2 regions of the Paenibacillus wenxiniae genome follow, and region 2 is predicted to be linked to the other one. Evidence: riboswitches for the same ligand, from Rfam matches in the RefSeq annotation. Region 2 holds a riboswitch; the other holds the start of a gene.
What was found. Region 2 has a riboswitch for S-adenosylmethionine ahead of metA (homoserine O-acetyltransferase MetA). Riboswitches for the same ligand answer to the same signal wherever they lie in the genome.

Region 1 (11,282 bases), on a different contig from region 2:
AGCAGCATATTCATCCAGGTGTGCGCGAGTTCCATATCGTGGGCGGACACAACAATCATGTACCGTTCCAGTATTATGTCGATTCACTCAAAGCATTGAATGAAGCCTTCCCTGAAGTGACACTCAAAGCTTATACTGCCGCAGAGATCGACTTCTTCACTCGCATTAGCGGAATGAATGTCAAAGAAGTGCTGGTCAAGCTGCGCGAAGCAGGTCTGCAATCGTTGACAGGTGGCGGCGCCGAGATTCTGTCGGATGAATACCGCAAAAAAATGCGTGTGAACAAAGCGAATGTTGACCGCTATCTGGAAGTTCACCGCACGGCTCATGAGCTGGGCATGCGTACACACACGACGATGCTGTACGGCTCGATCGAGACATACGAAGATCGTGTGCAGCACATGATCCAAATTCGCGAATTGCAGGATGAAACGAATGGCTTCCAGGTGTTTATTCCACTGTCCATGCAACCGAAAAGTAAAAATGCCAGCATTATGCGTCGTAACTCCGCTTACGAAGACCTTAAGACGATTGCGATCAGTCGCCTGATGCTTGACAATATCGATCATATTAAAGCGTACTTTATTAATATCGGTACCCAGCTGACCCAAATGGCGCTGACTTTTGGCGCTTCGGACGTGCACGGCACGATTCTGAAAGAGAAGATCAGCCACGCTGCGGGTGCACTCACACCGGAAGGCTTGACCCGTAAAGAGCTTGTATGGCTCGTGAAGGGCGCTGGCCGCATCCCGGTTGAACGGGACACCTTCTATAACGAAATCAAAGTATACGAATAAGCAGACCGGCGACAGTCCTTGCGACTGCCGCCGTTAAACTGCGCCCGTGTCACTTTGCTTTTATCTTATATCGGGCTTTACTTCATAAGACGAGAACATGTGAATTTGCGCTCTCTTCAAGTAAAGCCCGTTTATCCGCCTGCCTTCTGATGCGGTACATACCGTTGTAAGCTCCAGGCCGATCCGGCTTCACCCGGTCCTCTGCCAGTCTCCTCTGTACCGGATGATGCCTGTACACATATAATCGTTTCCATCTATGTTATTGCTACTCAGGAATGGTTCTGGCATTCCTTGTTACCTACACTGCATATAAGGGAGAAGATATTATGAAAAACTTTGTCATTCTGGGCGGAGGGTACGGCGGGATTACGCTGCTGCACGAACTGCTTGATCAGAAAATTCCAGCCGATACACAGATCATCCTTATTGATCGCATGCCTTTTCAAGGGTTAAAAACAGAATATTACGCACTTGCAGCAGGTACATCCTCTGATGTCGAGCTGCGCGTTAAATATCCGACCCATTCCAAGCTGACGATTCGTCATGGTGAAGTGACCGACGTGAAGCTGGACGACAAAATCATTACCTTTGCAGACGAAAGCACACTCGCTTATGATCAGCTTGTGATCGCACTCGGTTGCACAGATAACTTCCACGGCGTACCCGGTGCTGAGGAGCATACTTGCACGATTCAGACGTTTGAAGCGACACGTGAGACGTATCGCCGTGTAAACAATCTGCCACCAGGCTCGACGATTAATGTCGTGGGCGGCGGTCTGAGCGGTATTGAAATTGCAGCCGAAATTCGCGAAAGCCGCGAAGACTTGAAAGTGCGCATTCTGGATCGTGGTGAGCGCCTGCTTTCCTCCTCTCCAGCACGTTTATCCAAATATGTAGAAGAATGGTTTATTGAGCACAATGTGGAGCTGCGCAACAAGATTAACATTAGCCGCGTGGAGCCGGATTGTGTGTACAATGGACCTGAAGAGCGCATTGGAGCGGATATTACGATCTGGACAGCAGGTATTCGTCCTGTACCATTGATCGATGAGCTGAATGTGAATCAGGATAACTCCGGTCGCGTTATTTTGGATGAATTATACCGCATTCCAGGTCGTCCGGAAGTATTCGTATGCGGCGACTGTGCATCGTTACCCTTTGCAGCCAGCGCACAGGCAGCTCAAGCACAAGCCGAGCAAATCGCCAATGTCGTTGTTGCAGGCTGGAAAAACGAAACGCCTAAAGTACAGCCGCTGAAATTAAAAGGAACACTCGGTTCGCTCGGTAAGCATGATGGCTTTGGCTCCGGCTTTAGTTTTGGCTTTGGTGCTAAAGGCAAAAGCTCGGTGACCGGACGTGTACCGCGTTTGCTGAAAAGTGGCGTGCTCTGGATGTCCAAGCACCATTTCGGATAATGATGGCGAGCTACGTATAAAAAAGCCTTCTGTTCTGTACAAGCTAAGCTTGCGTACAGACAGAAGGCTTTTTATAATAAAAGCTGCTTGTTTTATCCTACCAGTTAATAGCTCGAGCAAACGATACACGATCATAGATCGTGCTTATTTTGCTAATCCAACTGGATAGGATGGATCACGATCAGCATGGTACTTATGCTTGATATGGTACTCATGCTTAATCCAGATCGAGATTCGCCCAGGCGTCCGCTTCGTCGATCTTTTCCTGAATGCGCTCGCGCAGTTCATCCACGTCGTCAGCAGCGATAATTTCACCGTTGACCATAGCATAAGGCATCGCATAACACTGTCCGCAATTACCGAGACAGCCGTATTCAATCACATCGTAATCAGGATTGCTCTCCAGCTCCTTCAGGATGCGACCGGTGCCATGATGCATATTACTCTGGCAAAATTCGATGATCGGTCTCATCATAGTTTAACACTCCAATCTATATATTCCGGTAGTTCGGAAGGTGATCATTAGGCGCCGATATGTCCATTTTTCAAATTAATTTGAAATGAGTATAAAAATCAATGGCGCAATTGCTGAAATTGGTTTACTTTTATATTATAATATACTTACGAAAGGAGTTGAACAATATGAGTGAGAGTGTACAAACAGAAATGTACGATGAAGTACTTGAAGTGCTGGATAAGCTGCGTCCATTCCTGCAACGCGATGGCGGTGACGTGGAACTGGTAGACGTTGAAGATGGTATCGTCAAACTGAAGCTTGTAGGCGCATGCGGTAGTTGCCCAAGCTCCACCATCACACTGAAAGCCGGTATTGAACGCGCCCTTTTCGAAGAAGTTGAAGGTGTGGAAGAGGTTGTACAGGTATTCTAATCTGTCCCTTATCATGCGTTAATTCATACGGCGATTAGCCAAAACGAAAAGGATGTCCTCTTCCTTTCATGGGAGGAGCGACATCCTTTTTTAGGTTGTCTGTTATTTGACATAGGGGCGGATCGGGTCAAGCCCACCGGAGATATCCATAATATTGCCAGTAATAAAGTCGGAATCCTCATCACATAGATAGGCGATGACACGGGCGATGTCTTCACCGCTACCCGGGCGTCCGCGCGGCGTTTCACCGTCACTCATCCCGAGCACTTCCTCAATCCGCTTCTCTTTGTTATCGCCACGGATATCGCCCGGACAGATCATATTAACCGTAATGCCACTGGATGCCTCTTCGACAGCAAGCGTTTTCGTAAATGAAACGAGACCGACCTTCGCCGCTGCATACACCGCACGATGCGGCCATGCACGAGATTCAGCAGCATGTCCAAAGCCAAAATGAATGATCCGTCCCCACTTCCGCTCCCGCATACCTGCCAGTACCCGATGATCCAGCAACATCGTACCGATCAGATTTCCCTGCAACATCTCCATAATCTCTTCACGCTCGTAATCGATAAATAAACGGCGTTCCCGTATAAAGGGTCCTGCATTGTTGACGAGAATATCAACGGTACCGAGACGCTGCTCCACCTCATCGATCAGGCGATCAATTTCCGACGCCTGTGATACATTCGCCTGTATAGCGATACATTGCACGCCCATCGCCTCAATCTGCTGTTGCAACTGCTCGGCTTCTTGCTTGCTATTCACATAGTTTAACGCAATATGATGACCCTGACTGGCCAGCGTGAGTGCTGTCATTTTTCCCAGGCCTTTGGCACTTCCGGTAATAAGGGCTATTTTTCGTTCCACAGATGTGCCTCCTTCGTGTAAATATAGCTGTAGTCTATTTAAAGTGTACTGATGGGGATGCCTTAATGTCAAAATAAATGCAAACTTATGGTGTGGGGCAGACACCACTTCGGGAAGGATTAAATGGACAAGCACCTTAACCAGGATTACGTTTACGTTTAAAATCGATTCAAAGCTTGAGCTGTAAACAAACATGCCCGCATATCATCGAAACTATGTTTAATAAGGTCTATATAATAGCGTCTTCAAAGCGTTAAATCTCAGTTCTCCTGATGTGCTGATATTGCGATAGGGTAAATTGCAAACTATGCATTAGCTTTAAAACTTACATCAGTTAAGAGCAACGCACCAACTGACTGATTGATTGATCGATTGCAGATTGAAGTAAAAGATTCGATTAGGCACATGTGTTAAACTGCTGTTTTCCGATAGATGAGACCTACTTAATTATTTAAAATGAACGGATGTCCAAACAGGTTAGCCACCAAATTATGTACCCGCTCTTGAATCCGTTTGAAACTTTTTTCCATTTGAAGTACATTAAGAAAAGCAATGATGGAGGATAGAACCATCGCTTTTCTGCTGCACTCTATTTCACTTGTTTCAACATCCGATTACATCTTATGTTTCATTACATACCAAGAACATACAGAAAGGAAGCCATAGTATGAGTACAGCCAAAACGAATGCGATGCGCATTCTGGACAAAGAACATATCCCTTACCATGTGCATGAATATGATCCCGAAGATGGACAGGTACATGGTACAGCCGTAGCCGAAAAGATTGGTAAACCGGCTCCCATTGTACATAAGACGCTCGTTACGCGCGGCAAAAATGGACTGCATATTTTTGTCATTCCGGTTGCCGAGGAATTGGATTTGAAAAAGGCGGCGCGAGCGGCGCAGGAGAAAAAGTTGGATATGCTGCCGGTGAAGGAATTGCTTGCGCATACCGGCTATATTCGCGGTGGCTGCTCACCGATTGGGATGAAAAAGCTGTATCCTACGTTTATCGATCACCGGGCGGAAATGCTGGAGCAGATGATCGTGAGCGCTGGCAAAGTAGGTATGCAGGTGGAGCTTGCGCCAGAGCAGCTGGCGGCAGTAGTAAAGGCACAGTTTGCGGAGATTTGTGTATGATGTGGTAGACTGTTCAGTTCAGACTGTTGATAAACGAAAAGGATCGTATACAGGTATATGATTAGCGTGGATGCTGTTCAAGCAGCATGGTATAGTAAAGGCTATTGGCGTCTGAATGCTATGATTGGATAGGGTGTATATAGTAGTAGGTCACTGCTGCTAGAAATATACGGCGTATACTGCAATACAAGATACAAGATACAAGATACAAGGTATAAGGTATAAGGTATAAGGTGCAAGATACAAGATACAAGATACAAGATACAAGATACAAGATACAAGATACAAGATACAAGATACAAGATACAAGATACAAGATACAAGATACAAGATACAAGATACAAGGCGTATGATATATGGCAAAAAAGGAATGGTATACACATAATTTTGTAAGCATGTACTCGTATGGCAAGCAAATTTTATAAGTAAAAAAGCATCCTACCCCATTGGGCAGGATGCTTTTTCAATGCCAAGCGTATCACTTTAGCAGTTACGCGTGCTCATTCATCAAATACGTAGCGAAATTGCGCTAATTATATTCACGATTTACTGCCACACGTTATCACAATCACGCAGCCAACACTTAAAAGGCTGGGATGACAGCGCCTTTGTACTGCTCTTCGATGAATTTCTTCGTATCCGCCGAAGTCAGTGCTTTTGCCAGCTTCTGAATCGCTTCGGAATCTTTGTTGTCTTCACGAGTGACCAGATAGTTCGCATAAGGTGCGCTGCTATCTTCTACGATCAGTGCGGATTTTGGATCGATTTTGGCTTCCAGTACATAGTTCATGTTGATCATCGCCATGTCGACTTGATCCAGTTGACGTGTCAGCATTGCTGCATCCATCTCTTTGAATTGCAGGTTTTTCGGATTGGATGTGATGTCTTTCGTTGTCGACGTGATGTTTGTTTTGTCTTTCAGCTCGATCAAGCCGTTGTTCGCGAGCAAGATCAATGCGCGTGCGCCGTTGGATACTTCGTTCGGAATTGCGATTGTTGCGCCTTCAGGCAGCTGGTCAATCGACGTGTACTTTTTGGAATAACCGCCAAATGGCTCGATGTGTACGGCTTGAACCGTAACCAGATTCATGCCACGAGATTTATTTTGCTCATCCAGGTAAGGCTTTGTTTGGAAATAGTTAGCATCCAGCTTTTTGTCATTCAATTGAACGTTAGGTTGGATATAATCTGTGAACTCGACAACGTCCAGGTTTACGCCTTCTTTGGCAAGCTCAGGCTTCAGGTGGTTTAAGATTTCAGCATGAGGTACAGCTGTAGCGCCAACGCGCAGTGTGACGGCTCCGTTACTGTCTGTACCGGAAGCAGCATTGGAGTTATCCGCTTTGTTTCCGCAAGCAGCAACAACCGCTACGAGCATAATGCTAACGAGTGCAAGCAACCATTTTTTCATTGTAAGTTCCCCTTTTCGTTTCTATATTGTATATGGTTATAATGCCATAAACGCATTATTCCTACCTGATAACTATATTATCGGCGTGAAAAATGAATGACGAGACGATCGCCTAGCATTTGCAGCGCCTGCACGATGATGACCATCAGCACAACGGCAACGAGCATCACGCCCATATCATAACGATAGTAGCCATAGTTGATCGCGAGCGTACCCAGTCCGCCTGCACCGATCATTCCTGCCATCGCGGTATTGGATACAAGTGCAACAACGGTTACGGTTAGCCCTGCCAGCAAGCCTGGCATCGCTTCACGTAACAATACGCGACCAATCACCTGTCCGGTTGACGCTCCCATCGCATAAGCGGCTTCGATCACACCACGATCCACTTCGCGCAATGCGGTCTCGACCAGTCGTGCAAAAAATGGCGCAGCCGCGATCACAAGCGGCGGAATCGTTCCCAATACACCGATTGTTGTACCGACGAGCAAATCTGTCAGCGGTAGCAAAGCGACGATCAGAATAATAAACGGTACCGAACGTAAAATATTCACGATGACCGAAATGACCGAGTACAGCCCTTTTAACAGCGGCGAAGTGGAGCGAGATGTCATAAATAGCATCACGCCCAGTGGCAATCCGATCAGCAACGTAAACAGTCCGGATGCACCGATCATTTGCAGCGTCTCAATCGTTGCCGTACCAAATTCATTCCAATCAATCTGTGAAAAATCCAGTTCACCAAAATTACTCACGATTCCATCACCTCCACATTCAAGCCTTTTGCGGTCAGCTTGTCCAGCGTCTGCTGGATCGCCTCTGGCGTTCCGTCAAAACGGACGATCAATTGACCGTATGGCACACTTTTGAGTGTGGATATCGTTCCCTGCAAGATGGCAAAATCAACGCCAGTCTCACGTACGGTACGCGACATGATAGATTCATACGTTTTGTCGCCGAGGAAGGAAATTTTCACAGCCAGCGACGATTCACTATGTGGCACAGCGAGTACCGCACCGAGCAATTCACTTTGACTGGACTCACGCGTAATAAAATCACGGGTGATCGGATGCTGCGGCTTCAAGAACACTTCAGCTACAGGTCCCTGCTCTACAATTCCTCCCTGATGAATGACAGCCACACGATCGCAAATGCTTTGAATGACATTCATCTCGTGTGTGATCAGTACAATCGTCAGGTTGAAGCGCTGGTTAATATCCAGTAGCAACTTCAAAATCGAATCCGTCGTCTGCGGATCAAGCGCAGATGTCGCTTCATCACAGAGCAGCACATCCGGGTCGCTCGCCAGTGCACGGGCGATGCCCACACGCTGTTTCTGTCCGCCGGACAGTTGAGCTGGATATTTCTGAGCATGTACTTCCAGTCCGACTAGCTTTAGTAGCTCTTCCACTCTAGTACGGATGTTTTTCTCCGGCGTTTTGGCGAGACGTAATGGGAAAGCAATGTTATCGTAAACGGTCGCCGATGACAGCAGATTAAAATGCTGAAAGATCATGCCGATCTTGCGGCGGCGTGCTTGCAATGCTCCTTTACCCAGCCCGGTCAAATCTACACCATCGATCCAAATATGCCCTGATGTTGGACGTTCTAGCAGATTAATACAGCGAATGAGTGTACTTTTACCTGCTCCAGAGTGTCCAATCACCCCGAAAATCTCACCTTTTTCAATCGACAGATTCAGTTCACTAAGCGCTGATGTTGTATGTTTACCTTTGCCATATACTTTGGTTACATTTTCAAGACGAATCAAGCTTGAGGTCCTCCTCCCGGTTGTCGGTCCGTATGCGATTTCGTTCTAGCTATTTTCAACCGGTTCTTTTTTTATAGACAAAAAGAGCCCATTTTCTGCAGAAAGGGCTCTCTATCCGTAAGATATTGCCTTCTCATCTGCCAAAACCACAGACTGTTCCATTGCTGTACAGCCGTCATTTTGTAGGATTTAGCACCATGTCATTTTGAAAACAGGCAATCTGCCATATTTCAAAATCGGTTGCCGGGCTTCATCGGGCCAGTCCCTCCACCACTCTCGATAAGAAAATATGAAAACATCGAATGAAAATCTTTACTCAGTATATTGAACTTCACAATCTTTGTAAAGTGGAAAATTGGGATTTTTTCATTAATTTCAGCAAATATTCATTTTGGGATTAAGTTGGGATTGGACAGATGGAAGGGGAATATGTGCGGTGGGCAGCAACCACTTCAGGAAGGACTAGGGGGATGGACTCTAGTATCGCACAGGAATCTACATAGTACGAGTGTATTGTAGATTCGCGTGTTCGGAAGAGGAAAAATATTTGCTCTACAAAAATCACTTTCTTATGGAACCTCGTGTTAGGAAACCATTAACACTGTAAGTCGTCCTTTCCCCTTATTTTCTTCCCTACGTTCTGTGCGGTTTGCAACATATTTCGTATAATGCACGCAAAAATACGAACTTATTTTAGTTGGTAGGGTAAGCATGTAATTAATAAAAAAAGATGTACGCAGGCGCTACTTGGACGTCTGCGTACATCTTTCTCATATTTTAAGTTTGATTTGATTCATTGGACTCGTAACTTTTTGAATTAACGAGTTACAGGTATGCCAGGTTGATCTGATTGTTGCTTGTGTACGTTGGAGGCTACGTAGGATTCGCGGCTTAGTTGCCATGTACGTAGGCTCATGTAGCATAGGATACCGAATAAGAACTGAATCAATAATGTATGTGCCATCGTTGCGAAGAAGTATACTTCGGGTACATACATCGTGAAAATATTAACGGCACCACTTACAAATTGCAATACGATAAATAGGACGGCGATCATACCCATTTTACGAATGCTCGGATTGTTCGGGTGGTGACGATAGGCGTAGTGACCGAGAATAGCGATCACGATCACAAGTGCGAGCGCTGCTACACGGTGTAGGAATGCTACACCAACGCCGCCGGACAATTCAGGAATCACGGCACCGTTACAGAGCGGGAAGCCGGAACAGCCACCGCGGGAATCGGTATGTGTTACGAATGCACCTGTATATACGACAAGATAAGTAAAAATGGTTGAGAACCACGTCAGGTTACGGAAACGTTTGCTGACTGGTGGTTGATTCTCATACGTATGTGTACGCTGATATTTGTGCAATCTGCGTGCGGTGAACGCCATTAGCATCGAGCTGGAAAAGGCGATCATCGAGAAACCGAAGTGCAATGCCATAATTGGCGCAGACTGAGAAAATACTACGGCGAGTGCACCCATAATTGCTTGCAACACAACAAAGATCAGAGTCAATATTGCATACAAACGTAGTTCTTTATTTTTATTAAAAAAGATAAAGCCGATGAATGAAAACAATGCGGTCAAACCTGCAAAACCGCTGACCATTCGATGCGTATACTCGATTAAGGATGAAATGGTATATGCAGGGATGAATTGACCATGACAAAGCGGCCATTCTCGCCCACAGCCAAGTCCTGATCCGGTCTTGGTTACGACCAAGCCACCCATCGTTGCTAAAAACATAGCCAAACAGGTTATATAACTTAACCATTTCAAATGCTGAATCGTTATCCGTGGCATACGTGCCATAATTAAGATCACCCGCTATTAAATTAGTAGTGACGTTCATGTGAAGTCACTATTCATTATAGCGAATCCAGCGCCATTGCTACCATCTGGTTTGTGACAAATCGTTGATCTCTTTGTAATGGTTCAAGAAAGACGAATGTCGTCTGTATGTATGGATTGGCAAGTTGAAATATTCGCATTCGAGTAACAGTGCACATACTTATTGATTATAGCTAAATATACTCATCTTGAACGGGAATAAAGTTCAAAGTTCAAAGTTCAAAGTTCAAAGTTCAAAGTTCAAAGTTCAAAGTTCAAAGTTCAAAGTTCAAAGTTCAAAGTTCAAAGTTCAAAGTTCAAAGTTCAAATAAATTTTAAAGCAGATACATGCCCATGAAAAATAAATATTAAAAATAAACATAAAAAATGATCTCTGCGTTAATCAGAGATCATTTTTTATCTATATAATGTTGCGTTTTATTATTAGTACATCTTACTGATGCTGAGCATTACTAATATTACGCCTTACTGTATAATGTTGCGTTTTACTTTAAGATGTTACATCTGATTGTTGTCCTACTTTTCACTCTGCCGCTTGCGCGTTCAGCGCCCCATAAACCTCAACCGCACGATCCAGAAACTGTTCGATCTCCTGGCGCGATTTACGGGCTTTATTTACAAAACGGATCAGTTCCTTGCCATTTGCATATGCGACAAAGCTGGGAATGCCCATAATGTTCTGTTGTTGGCTCACATCGCCGACACCTTCCACATCGACTTCAACAAGACGCAGACGGTCGCTGTATTGCTGTTCTACTTCCGGCATAAAAGGATCGATAAATTTACAATCGACACACCAGTCGGCTTTAAAAACGGCAATCGTCAGTTCTGCGGATGCAATGGCTGCATGGAAGCTTTCACTTGTATTAATCGTTTGCATATCTGTTCCTCCTTAATAAGGGATATTAATCTTGAGTTGATCTTTATAGGATTGTTAATCTTTACAGAATAGGAATGTTACTGACACATATCGCTGTCCTATTTCAAACGTGCTATCTGCTAAGCGCGCTATTCTGCTCTATATCTATATTCAGATCGATATCAACAGAAATTCAAGCCATCCGATCAGGACGCTCTACCGCGTTGCAAGCGCATCAAAGGACCGAGCACTTTACGCAGTGGGCCTGGATA
Region 2 (11,282 bases):
TTGCGGGCCAAGTACACGTTTGAGCCATAAAATCTCACCGCGCAAACCGATAATTTCGTTCAAATGCGACTTTTTTGTACTCATCAAAATGCTTTCCTCAAGCCGTTCCATCTGATCCTCGATCCGGTCACCGACGGTAAAGTAGTTATCTACCACCAAATCGACGAGCAGATACATAAATTTGTCGGGACGACTCACTTCTTCTTCCCACAAAATCGGCTTGAGTGTGCGCAGCTCGCTGATCTTTTGCTTCGTTACCGTAATAATAAAATGCCGTCCGAGAAAAATATTTAGTGCGCGCAAAAAAATCTCTTCATCGTCGAAACGAATACTGTTCACAACGATAAAGTAGTGATTTTCGTAAATTTCGATTTTTGGCCGCTGCTCTTCATCGCCCATCATGTCCTCAACCGCCAGATCATGTAGCATAAAGAGTGGTTGAAGCAAGATCAGATCATCAAGACCAGCGTCAATCCAGTAAAAGCCTTCCTCCGGTGCAACTAGTGTTTCATTAACATCCTCAACCAGCGTGAAATTGCCGGCGTTTACGTGCCGAATTTTCATAGTATGCTCTACTCCTTTTTCATCTTAAATGAGCAGGAAAAGAGACGGCAATTGTACACACTTCTATAAAGCTTCGCTATTATATGAAAATGATCTTTTCAACATGGCGCGCTCCTTCGGTATCCTATTGTCGTTCCATTCCTGTAATTGTGTATATCGCTCTTGTAAGCTCGCCCTCGGGTCGCCTTCCATCTTGAAATTCACCTCTTTATAGTCTTTTTGAATGATATCGTATACGCAATGTTTTATGAAAAACATGAAAATACGTCAAATACTTGTTAAGTATACCGTGGAGACAGCAGGCTTTCAAGTGTAGTATTAGTGATTTTCTAACACGGAGTGAAATGGGAAAGAATTTTTGGCGCACGCTTAATATTGTACTGATCCAGTGTTAGTGAATTTCTAACACGGGGTACAATAAAAAGGATTTTGGCATGAGCAAAATATTGTACTGATCCAGTGTTAGCGATTTCCTAACACGGGGTACAATAAAAAGGATTTTTGCGTCAGCAAAATATCGTACTGATTCAGTGTTAGCGATTTCCTAACACGGGGTACAATAAAAAGGATTTTTGCATCAGCAAAATATTGTACTGATCCAGTGTTAGCGATTTCCTAACACGGGGTACAATAAAAAGGATTTTTGCGTCAGCAAAATATTGTACTGATCCAGTGTTAGCGATTTCCTAACACGGGGTACAATAAAAAGGATTTTTGCGTCAGCAAAATATCGTACTGATCCCAGTGTTAGTGCGCCAACTCCATTTTACTAGTCTAACTTATTTATCGGCTGAACAATCTCTTGACGATAGGTAGGAAAGTAGTATAAATTATGGTATAAGTAATTCCGTATTTCCTGTTTTACCCTACAATCCAATACAGCGAATCTTATCAAGAGCAGGCGGAGGGACTAGCCCTATGAAGCCCGGCAACCGGCAGTCATATACTGTACGGTGCTAATTCTAGCAGAGATACAGGTACATCCTACGATGAAGTATCTGGTATCTGCTGACAGATGAGAGAGGCGCTATACAGACGCAGCTTGTTTGCGTATACGACCTTTCTCAGCTCCAACGAGAAAGGTCTTTTTGCGTATTTGCGCACCTCCTTTCATAATTCGGGCACGCTGTTCGCTGCATGACCAACCACTTACAAGGAGTGAATCACAATGCCAATCAAAATTCCAGACAGTTTACCGGCAAAAGAAATTCTGACCGGAGAAAATATTTTCGTTATGGACGAATCGCGTGCGTACCAGCAGGACATTCGTCCGCTGCGCATCGCCCTGCTGAACCTGATGCCGACGAAAGAAACGACGGAAACCCAGCTGCTACGTTTGCTCAGTAACAGTCCACTACAGGTAGATGTGTATTTGCTGCATACTCGCTCGCACATTTCCAAAAACACATCGGCAGAGTACCTGAATGCCTTTTACAAAACATTCCCTGAAGTGAAACACTTACGCTTTGATGGTCTGATCGTCACCGGCGCACCCGTCGAGACGATGGAATTTGAAGATGTGAACTACTGGGAAGAGATTCAGGAAATCTTCGATTGGAGCAAAACAAATGTCACGTCGACGATGCATATTTGCTGGGCTTCACAGGCGGGGCTGTATCATCATTTTGGTGTGCCAAAAGTCGATCTGCCAGAAAAATGTTTTGGCGTCTTCCCGCACACATTAAACAAAAATAATGTACCGTTGCTGCGTGGTTTTGACGAATGGTACTATGCACCACATTCACGTCATACCGAAGTGCGTCGTGAAGATATTGAGAATGTGCCAGGCCTTGAAATTTTGTCAGAGTCCGATGAGGCAGGCATCTATATTGTAGCGACCCAGGATGGCAAACAGATTTTTGTTACCGGTCATTCGGAGTACGATCCATTGTCGCTCAAATGGGAATATGACCGCGATATCGCTAAAGGAATGGATATCGCCGTACCGAAAAACTATTTTCCCAATGATGACCCAACCCGCACGCCACCGTCTAAATGGCGCGCACATGCCAATCTGCTCTTTTCTAACTGGCTGAACTATTATGTGTACCAGGAAACACCATACGATCTGGAAAGCGAGAAGGCCGCTGCTGGAACGTATTCTATCTGATATGGATACCGATGGAACATATCCATTACATCGAAGTCTGCTTCAGGAGTTGGAAGAAGCGTTCTCGACAGGACCTATTCGCGACTATGAAGTGCCCAATCCAGAACATGTGATCCAGGCGGCCCAGCATATATATGTAGAAGGTGAACCTCGAGCCTGGTGGTTAGGGCTAAAACATCTCGTACATCGACAGTATATGGATCATGAGTCGTCCTATATAGCGATCCGAGATATTGTGCAGCAATATGGTGCTACCGTTAGCCCAACGGATCAGAAGCTGCTGTTCATGATTGATGAAGATAATGAAAGGCATCATGTCTACACATTAACATGGGATGAAATGGTGCATGTGATCGCGGAATGCCGCTTTTTTGAATATTATATTTGCCCCCATGATTATAGCTGGTTACTGTGTGAGAACGAACACGGAGAGTTTTTATTGTGTATGAGTTCATAATTTTCATTTTTTATTAGAAACTATGTTTAGAAACGATGTTAAATTTGATTGGATATCTGAGGAGGACGTAACGAATGACGTACAAAAAGAATCAGCAATCATCGCTTAGTATTGAAAGCCGGCTTGCCCAGATCGGATCGGTGGATGAGCCGGTAACAGGAGCTATTAATTTCCCGATTTATCAATCGACCGCATTCCGTCACCCGGAGCTTGGCAAAAGCACGGGCTTTGACTACATTCGCACGACCAATCCTACGCGGGCGATACTGGAACAATCGATTGCTGAACTGGAGGCAGGCGATGCTGGTTTTGCCTGTAGTTCCGGTATGGCGGCGTTACAAACGATCTTTGCGATGTTTGGACAGGGTGATCATCTAATCGTTTCGCTTGATCTGTATGGCGGTACGTATCGTTTACTGGAACGCATTATGTCCAGATTTGGGGTGAGCGCTTCGTATGTGGATACGAACGATCTGGACGCGCTGGAGCGTGTACGTCAGGACAATACACGTGCTGTATTTATTGAAACGCCAACGAATCCGCTGATGATGATTACGGATATCGCAGCAGTGACCGGCTGGGCAAAGCAGCATGAACTGATTACGATCGTGGACAATACGTTGCTAACGCCATTTTTCCAGCGTCCGATCGAGCTTGGCGCTGACATTATTATTCATAGTGCAAGTAAATATCTAGGTGGTCACAACGATGTATTAGCAGGGCTGATCGTGACCAAAGGTGAAGCATTGTCAGAAGAGATCGCTTTCCTGCATAACTCGATCGGTGGCGTGCTGTCGCCAAGTGACTCGTATCAGCTGATGAGAGGGATGAAGACGCTGGCACTGCGGATGGAGCGTCACGAATACAATGCGCTTACGATCGCCAAGCATTTACAACAGCATCCGCAAATTGCGCAGGTGTTCCATCCAGGCTTGCCGGATCATCCAGGCTATGATGTGCAAAATCGCCAATCGAGCGGAAACACGGGCATTTTCTCCTTTAAAGTAACCGATGCCCGTTATATCGCGCCAATTTTGCGTCATATTAAACTGATCGCTTTTGCGGAAAGTTTGGGCGGTGTGGAATCGCTTATGACGTATCCAACGATACAGACGCATGCGGATATTCCTGTAGAAATTCGCGAGGCGGTCGGCGTGGATGAACGTCTGCTGCGCTTCTCGGTCGGGATTGAGCATGTGGATGATCTGATTGCCGATCTGGATGCAGCGCTGGAAGCGGCTCGTCTTGAAATTGAAGGAGCGTGAATGGAATGAGTGAAAACAATTCAAATCAGCCGCCAACAGGAACAGACACGGGGGCAACGAATCCGGTTTCAGCATCGACAGCATCTACTGGGAGTAGCACAGCGCCGAAGCGCAATATTCCACCACGCAGTTTGGAAACGAAGCTGATTCATTTTAACGGTTCGGTGGATCAGGCGACAGGTGCATCCAGTGTACCGATCTATCAGGCATCGACTTTTCATCAGGATGATATTCTCAATCCACCGCAGCATGATTACAGCCGTTCAGGGAATCCGACCCGGCAGGCGCTGGAAGATTATATTGCGCTACTGGAAGGCGGCACACGCGGATTTGCCTTTGCTTCCGGTATGGCCGCGATCTCGACTGCATTTCTGCTGCTGTCGGCTGGCGAGCATGTGATCGTGACTGAAGATGTGTATGGTGGTACGTACCGATTGCTAACGACGGTGCTTAACCGTCTGAATATCGAGATTAGCTTTGTCGATATGACCGATCTGGAGCAGGTAAAAAGTGCACTTCGTCCGAATACACGTGCCGTGTATATGGAGACGCCATCCAATCCAACGTTGAAAATTACCGATATTCATGCGGTCACCGAGTGGGCGAAAGAGCATCATCTGCTGACGCTGCTCGACAATACATTTATGACCCCTTACTATCAGCGTCCGATCGAACTCGGGGTGGATATCGTGTTGCATAGCGCAACTAAGTTCCTCGGCGGTCATAGTGATGTGCTGGCTGGACTGGCGGTCACACGCACACTGGAACTCGGCAAACAGCTCAAGCATTTGCAAAATGGACTCGGTACGGTGCTTGGTCCACAGGATTCATGGCTGCTTATGCGCGGCATGAAAACACTGGCAGCACGGATGTCACATAGCGAGAAAAGCACAGCACGCATCGCCGAATGGCTGCAAACGCGCAGTGATATCGAAGCGATTTACTACCCTGGCTTATCGACCCATCCCGGTCATGAGATCCATACATCGCAATCAACTGGCTATGGCTCGGTGATCTCATTCGATGTCGGCTCAGGCGAACGCGCCAAGCAGGTGCTAGATCGTGTGCAGTTACCGATTGTAGCGGTGAGTCTGGGAGCGGTGGAAAGTATTTTGTCGTATCCACCAACGATGTCACATGCAGCGATGGGCGCGACTGTGCGTGCAGAGCGTGGGATCACGGATGGATTGCTGCGGTTGTCGGTGGGCTTGGAGGACGTGGAGGATTTGATTGCGGATTTGGAGCAGGCGCTGGATTGATCGATGTACGATCTTATTAAATATGTAATGGATAGGATGGACCTTATATTAGCAAAATAAATAAAAAGCAATGATGTAAACGGAGTCTCGTTGCATCATTGCTTTTTTATTATCGAAAAGGGTTTTATATATGAAGTTAAGCTTTTGTTTATTGATTTGGTTTCAAAGTAACAAGGGTTTAGATATAATTTATGAGACCCATCTAATTTAAAATTAGACTATGCAGAGATTTGAAGTTTTAATGATTTGGAAACGCGAAATTTTTATAAGAAAATGGTGAATAACTATGCGCGTACAAAATTTAGGGCCTATTAAAGATTGTGAGCTGACCTTAGGTCAACAAACTATGTTTATGGGAAAAAATAATACAGGTAAAACGTATATTTCTTATTTATATTATGGAATATTTAAAAAGTTGAATGAGCTTAAAGATGAGTTGTTAGAAACGTATATTAAAGAGCATTTTGATGAATATGTAGATGAGCTGACATTTACGATTAATAAAAGAACGCTTACAGATTATCTAATTAAATACTGCACATTAAGACTAAATAATGAGATCCATATCTTATTGCCTAGATTATTTAATATAAATGAGCTTGAATTTGAACAAACAAAAATTGTAATTGAAGAATCTGATACTGCAAGTTTTTTAGAAAGTTTCACTAAAATCGAACTTCCTACTATATTAAAGTTTATCATTTTGCCTTATTCAGTTGAGATTGAAGTGAAAGAAAACAATAATGCAATTATAATCAAACTCATTAATATTCAAGATATACGCAAAAACAAGAGGGATACAGATGAAATAAGTACTTCTATTATTGAACAAGCATTTAAGCGAAGTGTATCACGTGCTTTGATTAGTAATGTATTTTGTGTTTCCGATATTCTTTACATTCCAGCAGAGAGAAACGGAATTAATGTATTCAGAAAAGAATTGGCTTTAAAGCGAAGCGTAGACTCGTTTGATTTTGATTCACATACTCGGCAGACAGAGATTTATCCTCTTCCGATTTCAGACTATATTCGTTACTTGGTTGAAATAGAACAACTGGAAGATTTTAACGACCTAGATGAACTTGATAACGAAAATTTGGATCAATTACAGGCCGATATTTGGTCATTATTTTCTACAGCAATATTGCATGGTAAATACGAATATGATCACAATACAAATGAATATTATTATCGTGAGCTTATTTCCAATTTACCTGACAATCTTAAACGTTCAAATGGTGAGCTTGAATATAAAAATGGAAGAATCGCTCTGCAACATGCTTCTTCATCGGTTAAATCTTTATTTGGTCTGGAATTTTATTTGAAGCATGAAGTAACTGCTGGAGACATTCTATTTATCGATGAACCGGAAATGAATCTTGATCCAATGAGACAAATCAAGTTTGCTGAGTTAATCAGTAAATTATCGCAAAATGGGGTACGTGTTATTGTTTCCAGTCATAGCGACTATCTGATCAGAGCTACTACGAACCAGATTTTAAAAGCTCAACTGGACGACGAAAAGAAATGGGATACAATGGGCTATTATTTCGATGATGGTACAGTTAGACCGTTGCCTAATCTTGAAGCTATGGATTATATTGAGATTTTCGATAATGCGAACCGGGAATTAGATGATGCTTACTTTAATTTGCGAGACCGTTTGTTGTCGCAAAGTGCACATGGTGAGCGCTCTAATAAGGTGTGACCACATTTATGGATATCGTAAAAAATTTCAATGAATACATTGATGAGCGCTTTTTTTATATAGTAGAGAATACAAATGAGATTGTTTTACATGAAAATAAAGGCAATCCGTATCAAGTGAGATTACGAGTAGGACGTGCAGAAAACAAATTTTTGATCATTCAAGATTTGGAGATTTTAAAAACACAGTATTCTCGTTTTTTGAAAAAGTATCCTAATGATTGCGACTATATTATTTTAGATTTATTAAAACAAACCGTATATTATATCGAGTTGAAAAATACGAATAGAAGCAATAGCGAATTTATGGAACAACTTCGTGCTGGTGCGTATTGGTTGCAGCATTTACTTTTTTGCAGTAGATGCGAATCGGTTGTACAGGATTGGTCATTTGTTAATGTAGGTATTCGTTACGAGCGAAAACGACCTTCCAAATCAAAACGCCCTGCTAAAGAGAATACGACAGATCATAAAGTCGATTTATTATTTTTGAAAGATGTTGCCGGTGAACCTTTAATTACATTTAGAGGTGAAGAAGTTCAATTAGATGCTCTAGTTTATGTATAAAAAAGGTACAAAAATCATCCAGCTACTAGCTGAAAATGAGCAAGTCGTTGCCGATCTGCATAATGCGGTGACTCGTGTAGAAGATGTTAAGGGTTCTATAACAACAGGTTAGACGGTACAATTCGCTTTTTATCAAAGTACAGTAAGTTTAAGTTAATCAAAGCTTAATAGCGATTAGACAGCCGTGATGAATGGCTGTCTTTTTCATTACATAGTTCATAACAGCTGTATATTTGTTTCACAAACACATTTTATTTCATGCCTATTCAATAGCTTTACAGTCTGCAATGATAGCGTTAACAGGCTATTCTTCGATCTTAAAGCTCACTGTAAAGCTCGTTTATTTTTACGTTCAACGGGTAATGACCCTACATGTGCAACAACAGTTGCAGTATGCATGAGTGAACATGCAGTACAGAGGTATGAGGACAAAATAGCATAATTTAATTTCAAATATCATCACATGGAGGGATTCATCATGACACACAACACATACCCATTTGAAGATTCTGTCGTACTCATTACAGGCGCAAGCGCGGGCATCGGACGTGCGGTAGCGACTGCCTTTTTGGAAAATGGCGCTAAAGTCGTACTGGCTGCACGTAGAGAAGATAAGCTATACGAGGTCGTCGATCGTTATAACAATGACCGCTACTTGATCGTACCGACCGATGTACGTGAGCGTGCGCAGGTGGATACACTGGTAGAAAAAGCCGTCGAGCGTTTTGGCAAGCTGGATGTCGTGATTAGCAATGCAGGTGTGAACGTCTCCGGTCCGATCGAGGAGTTGACCGACGAAGACTGGCACAATATGCGTGCAACGAACGTGGACGCTCAAATCTATCTGGCACGCGCGGTCACTCCGCATCTGGTCCAATCGCAAGGTTCGCTCATTGCCACATCGTCCGTATCCGGTATGGCAGGCGACTGGCCACATCCGGGTTATAATGCGACCAAAGGAGCGGTTAGCCTGCTCGTCCAATCGCTTGCGCTCCAGCTTGGTGAAAAAGGAGTGCGTGTGAACGCGATCGCACCAGCCTTTACCGTGACCGAGATGACCCAGCCGATGATCGATGAAGGCGGACAGGAAGTCGTCGAAAAGTTCAAGTCCCGTGTCACTTTGCAGCGCATCGCTGAGGCGGAAGATGTTGCACCAGCGTATCTGTTCCTGGCAAGCCCGGATGCACGCTATATTACCGGTGTCATTTTGCCAGTAGACGGCGGTACAACGGCTTCGAACGGACAGGGCAATTCGCCGCGTGAATTTGGCGATCACTAAGCGGTAACCTACTAGGTAAGCGCAAGTTTGGCTTTCAGCCTATCTTTCAGTATACGTAAGCTGATTAATCCGCAGCATAGGCGTAATAGATGTCGCGTAATATAAATACTGGATGTACGAAGTGTACTTTATGTTCTTACAAATACAGAACATCAATCAGCAATACCTATTATGACTGAGTAATATCGATACAGAAACATCGATCGAGAGAACGACAACCTTCTAGCGTACATCCGTTATGTAGATGGTATTTCAGTGCAATTGATTTTCCGTCAATGGGCTAGTTAAATGAACGAGTAGTCCCTTTCTTTTGAACGTATCGCAATATACAGTCAGATCAAAGCAGGTTCCGTACAGGAGCCTGCTTTACTGCTTTAGCTATACGTTCAGGCACATACTTGATGTAGTTATAGGTGAATAGGATGAATGAGTAGACTTGCATTTTTTTACATCTTGTACCAACTTGACAGATGTTAGATAACGATGACGAACCCATTCAGTTTCCATTTTTAAATATCGTCCTACCACAACTACCTTACAAAAAATCACCAACCTGCCACTTCCATGCCTGTTTTTAAAATGTGAAATATGTTACGATAATACATGCCGTTATGAAATTATTTCAATTTTTAAGGATAGGCGTGCATGTAAATGAAACCTGTATCCTATCATCAACCTATATTCAAATTGACTGTTCGACATCAACCTTTGGTGCCTGAATCGATTAGGAGGCTATCATATGAATACAGTAGATCGCATTCTGGACAAAGCGCTGCAAGGCGGACGCCTTGATGTGGAAGATACGATTGCGCTATATGAATCGGATGAGATTGAGAAAATGGGTCATGTCGCCAACCAGCTCATGATTCGCAAAAATCCCGACCCGATGACTACATTTGTTATCGGTCGTAACGTCAATTACACCAATGTGTGTGATGTGTATTGCCGTTTCTGCGCATTTTACCGTCGTCCGGGTTCGCCGGAAGGCTATGTATTGCCAGATGAGACGATTTTGCAGAAAATTCAGGAAACAGAAGATGTCGGGGGTACTGAGATTTTGATGCAGGGCGGGGTTAACCCGGATTTGCCATTTGATTACTACCTGGACATTTTGCGCAAAATTAAACAGCATTTTCCGAATATTACGATGCACTCGTTCTCGCCAGCCGAGATTATGAAAATGCAAAAGCTGTCTGGATTGTCGATGGAAGATACCATTCGTGCGATTCATGAAGCCGGACTGGATTCATTGCCAGGCGGTGGCGGTGAAATTTTGGATGATCGTACACGTCGTAAAATTAGCCGTTTGAAAGGCTCATGGCGCGACTGGATGGATGTGATGCAAACGGCACACAAAGTCGGCATGAACACAACCGCAACGATGGTGATTGGCTTTGGCGAATCGTTTGAAGAGCGTGCGCTGCATATGATGCGTGTACGTGACGCACAGGATGAATGTATCCGCAATGGCTATGATTCCGAAGGCTTCCTGGCATTCATTTCGTGGACCTTCCAACCGGATAACACTAACATGAAGGCCGAAAAGCAAACACCAGAGCAATACTTGAAAAATGTAGCGATCAGCCGCATCGTACTCGACAACATTAAGCATTTCCAATCGTCATGGGTAACGATGGGTCCTGAAGTGGGTAAGCTATCGCTGCAATATGGCTGCGATGACTTTGGTAGTACGATGATGGAAGAGAATGTCGTCTCTGCCGCAGGTACAACGCATAAAGTCAATATTGAGCAAACGCTGGATATTATCCGCGCCGCTGGCAAAATTCCAGCACAACGCGATACGAAATACAATATCCTTAAAGTATTTGATGATGAGAGCTATAAGATTCAACGTGACTTTATTATGCAAAACTAATCAGAGTGGATATAAAACTCAGAGCGAATATAAAACGAATATAGTATGAATAAAAGGCGCTACAATTCCTGCTGGGGAATGTAGCGCCTTTTTTACTCGGTGGGTAGTTTTGCGATCTCTTTTATGGGCGAGGTTATGATTGGTTTGAGCTGCTGTGTTCTTAAATGTGCACTGTAGCACGAGATGACCGTATGAAAC

Region 1: linked by a shared signal. The riboswitch ahead of AAHF22_RS12860 (methionine ABC transporter ATP-binding protein) and the one ahead of metA (homoserine O-acetyltransferase MetA) in region 2 are both predicted to bind S-adenosylmethionine.

Annotation. Positions count from the first base shown of each region.
Region 1 is NZ_JBCGUH010000006.1:109,289-120,570, reverse strand. Features, by position in the region: gene mqnE (aminofutalosine synthase MqnE) at 1-797, shown strand, start outside; gene AAHF22_RS12900 (hypothetical protein) at 929-1,051, opposite strand; gene AAHF22_RS12895 (NAD(P)/FAD-dependent oxidoreductase) at 1,124-2,212, shown strand; gene AAHF22_RS12890 (YuzB family protein) at 2,430-2,687, opposite strand; gene AAHF22_RS12885 (NifU family protein) at 2,855-3,100, shown strand; gene AAHF22_RS12880 (SDR family oxidoreductase) at 3,203-3,970, opposite strand; gene ybaK (Cys-tRNA(Pro) deacylase) at 4,638-5,111, shown strand; gene AAHF22_RS12870 (MetQ/NlpA family ABC transporter substrate-binding protein) at 5,695-6,522, opposite strand; gene AAHF22_RS12865 (methionine ABC transporter permease) at 6,600-7,277, opposite strand; gene AAHF22_RS12860 (methionine ABC transporter ATP-binding protein) at 7,274-8,293, opposite strand; SAM riboswitch class I at 8,424-8,579, opposite strand; gene AAHF22_RS12855 (COX15/CtaA family protein) at 9,111-10,112, opposite strand; gene AAHF22_RS12850 (thioredoxin family protein) at 10,675-11,031, opposite strand; gene AAHF22_RS12845 (putative polysaccharide biosynthesis protein) at 11,217-11,282, opposite strand, start outside.
Region 2 is NZ_JBCGUH010000001.1:739,153-750,434, reverse strand. Features, by position in the region: gene corA (magnesium/cobalt transporter CorA) at 1-564, opposite strand, end outside; SAM riboswitch class I at 1,450-1,586, shown strand; gene metA (homoserine O-acetyltransferase MetA) at 1,733-2,674, shown strand; gene AAHF22_RS03100 (DUF6756 family protein) at 2,607-3,131, shown strand; gene AAHF22_RS03095 (PLP-dependent transferase) at 3,206-4,396, shown strand; gene AAHF22_RS03090 (aminotransferase class V-fold PLP-dependent enzyme) at 4,402-5,655, shown strand; gene AAHF22_RS03085 (AAA family ATPase) at 5,942-7,363, shown strand; gene AAHF22_RS03080 (hypothetical protein) at 7,372-7,929, shown strand; gene budC (meso-2,3-butanediol dehydrogenase) at 8,408-9,208, shown strand; gene mqnC (cyclic dehypoxanthinyl futalosine synthase) at 9,948-11,084, shown strand.